2 regions of the Corynebacterium camporealensis genome follow, and region 2 is predicted to be linked to the other one. Evidence: predicted binding sites of a transcription regulator. Region 2 holds the regulator's gene; the other holds the start of a gene.

Region 1 (2,398 bases), 1.0 Mb from region 2:
GCTCGAACAGCAGGTTGGCGGAGACTGGTTCGGCATTCGTGATACCGAGGGCGAAACAGACCACGGAGTTCGCTGCCGAACCGCGACCTTGGCACAAGATGTTTTCGCGCTTACAGAAATCCACCAGGTCACAGACGATGAGGAAGTAGCCGGGAAAGCCGAGCTTTTCAATGACGTCGAGTTCGTGTCGGATTTGTGTTCGGGCTTTCTCCCACAGTTCGGCTGTTCGGCTGGCGTAGCGGTCTTTAGCGCGCTGCCAAGTCAGCTCGCGCAGAAAGCTCATTTCGGTATGGCCTTCGGGTACGGGAAACCCGGGCAGGTTGGGTGCTAATGCTTCCCAGGTAAAAGAGCATTCTTTGACGATGTTGACCGTCTCCGCGATGAGTTCGGGCCGGTTGGGCAGCAGTTTTTCCATCTGTTCGCCCGAGCGCAGCCAGCCAGCGCCCATGGGGTGGAGCCGCGGGGCGGCCTGGTCGAGGGATTGTCTCTCAGCCAGGGAGTGCTTGGCAGCAGCCAGTCGTGCGCCCTCTTTGGTGGCTGCGGCAGGCCGGGCGCTGACGATGGCGCGGAGGTTGTTGTATTTATCCAGCTCAGCGTGCCTGTCGGCATCCTGGGGTGTCATCGTGCAGTCGTATTCTAAAACCATGCTGTCTATTTTTATTCTTTCGAGCATGTTATCGATTTCGTCTAGCCACTCCCACCCGAGCACGAAAAGGCAATGGTCTTGCAGGTAGTCCAGAATCTCATCGAGCGGCGGGTAGAGAACCTCACCTTTTTCACCGGCATCCATGCGGGCTTTGGAGATAAGCCGCGAAAGGCGTCGGTAGCCTTCCGGGGTGCACGCAAGGACGGTCAGTGGGGCGTGCGGGAGGGTAAGTTCCGCGCCGAATACGGCGGGCATGCCAATCTTTGCGGCAGCTTCCGCGAACTTCATTAGCCCATAGAATCCATCGCGGTCTACCAGGGCTAATCCTTCCAATCCGAGCTCTGCGGCGCGGGCGACGAGGTCTTCTGGGTCCGAGGCGCCGTCGAGGAAGCTAAAAGAGGATACGGCGTGCAATTCCGCGAAGGGAACGCGGCCGCGTTGGTAGCTGGTCTGCTCCGGCGCGCTGGACTGGTGGTTAACCGGCACAGGTTCAGGCCCCGGCCGCGAGGATAAGATGCGCTCGAGCCTGGACCACGGGAGTGCCGCGCCGCCATGAAACCTCATGGAGACATCCTATGGTCGAATATCTGTTCTATTCAAATGGCGAAGTGCAATCGGGGCCACTAGACAAAGCTGTTCAATGGTTGTTAGATTGTTTGACAATATTCACCGACTTCGACCACACAGAAGGGACTGCCCATGCAGATCCGCCGCGTACTGGCTGCTTCCGCTGCTACCGCTCTTGCCGCTACTGGCCTGGTTGCTTGCTCCAACGACGAGGAAGCCACCACCGAGGGCGCCTCTGAGGACTCCACCATCGTTATCGGCACCACCGATGCCAACATGGAAGAGTGGTCCGTCTTCCAGGACCTGGCCGAAGAAAATGGCTACGACATTGAACTGGAGAACTTCTCCGACTACAACACCCCGAACCAGGCTCTGAACGAAGGCGAGCTGGACGCTAACAAGTTCCAGCACCTGAAGTTCCTGGCAGAGTTCAACCAGGGCAACGGCACCGACCTGGTTCCGCTGGCCTCCACTGAGATCTACCCGCTGGCTCTGTACTGGCAGGATCACGACTCCCTCGATGGCATTGAGGGCGAAGAGGTCGCCATCCCGAACGACTCCACCAACCAGGGCCGCGCTATCAACCTGCTGGTCCAGGAAGGCCTGGTCACTCTGACCGAAGAGGGCATGCTGACCCCGACCCCGGCTGACATCGATGAAGAGGCCTCCAAGGTTTCTGTCCGCCCAGTGGATGCTGCACAGACCCCGTCCGCATACGGCGAGGGCGCACCGGCAGTGATCAACAACTCCTTCCTGGAGCGCACCGGCATCGACCCGCAGTCCGCTGTGGCACAGGATGACCCGGACTCCGAAGAGGCAGAGCCGTACATCAACGTTTGGGCTGTGCGTGCCGACGACGTCGACAACGAGACCCTGAACGCTCTGGCTGACCTGTGGAAGGACCCGGCTGTTGAGGAAGCTGTCATGCGTTCCTCCGGTGACACCGCCGTCGCCGTCGACCGTCCGCGCGAGGAGCTGCAGGAGATTCTGGACCGCCTCGAAGAGGAACTGTCCTAAACTTCATCTAGGTTTACCCCGCACCCCGTCGAGGTACTCGGCGGGGTTTTGCCCTGTTTCAACATATTCAAAGGACTTCACGTGACCCAGCACATTGGCACACGGATTGAGTTCCGCAATATCTCCAAGGTCTTTAAAAACAACAAGACCGAAACCAAAGCGCTTGAC
Region 2 (2,398 bases):
CAAGTCACGACGAATCGTTTCAGCTGTGACTTCGAAACGCTCCGAAAGCTCGGTGACGTTAACGCGGCCTTCCACTGCGGTCAGGGAAGCAATTTGGCGGCGCCGCTCTTCGGCGTACATCGGCCCCTCCTGTAGGACGTGTGGCGGGGGTGTCGGTAACTGTTATGTCCGAACTAGTAACTCCCGGTTTATTTTGCTTTCTGGGTCTATTGTTCCAGAAACCCCGCACACAACCACTGCTTTCGGGCATGAATAAACATCAAGCAAAAAGTTTCGCAGCGGGAGTAACCCCAAAAGCCAAGGTAGACGCCAATAATCGGCGGTGGGGGTACAGGGGTAAGAAAAAGGCAGCCCACATCCGTGGAGTGCCCGATAAAGGGGGAGGATTAAAGCTTGCGGAAGACAGAGACGACCTTGCCCATGATTTCTGCTTCATCGCCCTTGATAGGCGAGTAGGCGTCATTGTGCGGCAGCAGCCACACACCGGAGGAGTCGCGGTGGAATTCCTTGACCGTAGCCTCTTCGCCATCGAGCAGTGCCGCGACGAATTCGCCTTCCTCAGCAACGGCCTGGGAGCGCACAATAACCCAGTCGCCATCGAAGATGCCCGCATCATGCATGGAGTCACCGACCACCTGCAGCATGTACAGCTCGCCACCGCCGAGGATGTCGCCCGGCATAGGGAAGTAGGTGTCGATGTTTTCTTCTGCAGTAATTGGGGAACCCGCTGCAATGCGACCAACGACCGGAATGTAAGAAGCAGCCTCAGAATCCTCCGGTGGGGTGTCCTCAGTGGTTGCCACTGGCTTGCGGGAGTTCTTTCGCGGAGCTTCCTCATTGTTGTAATTGCGCAGATCCACCGCACGTGGCTTGTTCGGGTCGCGGCGCAGGAAGCCCTTTTCTTCTAACTGCTTGAGCTGGTACGCCACCGAGGAGGTCGACTGCAGGCCTGCCGCATCACCGATCTCACGGATGCTTGGCGGGTAACCGCGCAGCATCACGGCATCCCGAATCACATCCAGAATGCGCCGTTGGCGATCGGAGAGTGAATCTTCGTTGGGCTTGCCGGTCGGTTTGACGGGTTTGCGAGCCATGGTGCCTCCTCAGGCGGGGGTCAAGTGCTTTCTTACATTTCTATCACGTTCTGGACAAATGTTCGACTATTTCGTTCTAGGACTAGACAAATTTTCGAACGCCTGTTATAACTCGAACATACCAGCTAATTCGAACAGTTTGGCGAATGACTTGGCCGGCCGTGTCAGGGAAGTTTCTTATCATCACGGCAGGCTCAGAAAGGAAATAGAAATGACTCTCGCACTTGACCCGCAAAACCGCCGCTCCGCACGTCGTTCTCCGCAGGCATCTGTCGTTCCTCCTGCAGCCGTGTGGGATATCCGTCCTGGGGCTTCTTACACCTCGCGTTACTCGCATCCTGCATCCAGTGTTCGCACACTGCGCATCGGTGAGGCCCGTTCGAATCGAACAGAGTTACCAGGTGTACAGAAATCGGCTAATCGCGTAAACCAGCGTCGTACTTCTTCGAACATAGGTAACTATCTTCTGGGTGCCGTTTTTGGTGGTGCAGTATTCTTCGGCACTGTAGCTGCCGGTTTGGGTGGCGCTAGCGAACCAGCCGACGTTCCGGCAACGGGTGCCTCCGTCGGGGCAGTGGTTTCTGCCGACGTACACTAAAGCTGACAGTTATTTCCGTCAGCTTGTGAGGTAGCCTCCGCCGTGTATTGCCCCTTTTGTCACAATGAACAATCACGCGTTATTGATTCGCGCGTAGTCGATGCAGGCACCTCGATTCGCCGCCGCCGTGAATGCGCATCGTGCAAGGGACGCTTCACCACGGTGGAAAAGGCCGTGCTTCTCGTCGTCAAACGCAACGGCCTGGCGGAACCTTTCAGCCGCGACAAACTCATTCGCGGTGTCCGCCGTGCCTGCCAGGGCCGCGATGTCTCCGATGACTCGCTGAAAAAGCTTGCCCAGCAGGTCGAAGAAACTGTTCGCCATCATGGCTCCTCGCAGGTCAATGCCAATGACATTGGCCTAGCTATTCTGGAGCCACTGCGCGACCTCGATGAGGTTGCCTACCTGCGCTTTGCTTCTGTGTATAAGTCCTTCGAAAGCGCCGACGACTTCGAATCTGAGATTCGCCTTATGCGCCGACGCGATCGCGAAGACTTTTAGCGCAGCTTATCTACTGCCTTTTGTACGCGCCGTAGGGACACTGCGTGCGCGGTGCCCAGTCGCTGTGCGAACAGTGAGACGCGTAGTTCTTCAGTCATCCAGTAGATGTCCTTGACCTGACGGGTCTTTTCTCGTCCTGATGGAAGGCCACGCAGGCGATTTTTCAGATACGCCTTTGCCTCATCGACTTCTGCCTGGCGGTCAG

Evidence for each region. The regulator LexA, encoded in region 2, represses DNA repair genes until DNA is damaged. The targets are predictions, from matches to a motif close to CGAACANNTGTTCG.
Region 1: UL81_RS02180 (error-prone DNA polymerase) is a predicted target of LexA. The motif match lies at 1,227-1,240, and genes of this name have one in related genera.

The regions. Positions count from the first base shown of each region.
Region 1 covers NZ_CP011311.1:432,978-435,375, reverse strand. Annotated here, with positions in the region: gene UL81_RS02180 (error-prone DNA polymerase) at 1-1,210, opposite strand, end outside; gene UL81_RS02175 (MetQ/NlpA family ABC transporter substrate-binding protein) at 1,346-2,230, shown strand; gene UL81_RS02170 (methionine ABC transporter ATP-binding protein) at 2,312-2,398, shown strand, end outside.
Region 2 covers NZ_CP011311.1:1,459,838-1,462,235, reverse strand. Annotated here, with positions in the region: gene UL81_RS06845 (DeoR/GlpR family DNA-binding transcription regulator) at 1-120, opposite strand, end outside; gene lexA (transcriptional repressor LexA) at 387-1,094, opposite strand; gene UL81_RS06835 (hypothetical protein) at 1,306-1,692, shown strand; gene nrdR (transcriptional regulator NrdR) at 1,735-2,193, shown strand; gene hrpA (ATP-dependent RNA helicase HrpA) at 2,190-2,398, opposite strand, start outside.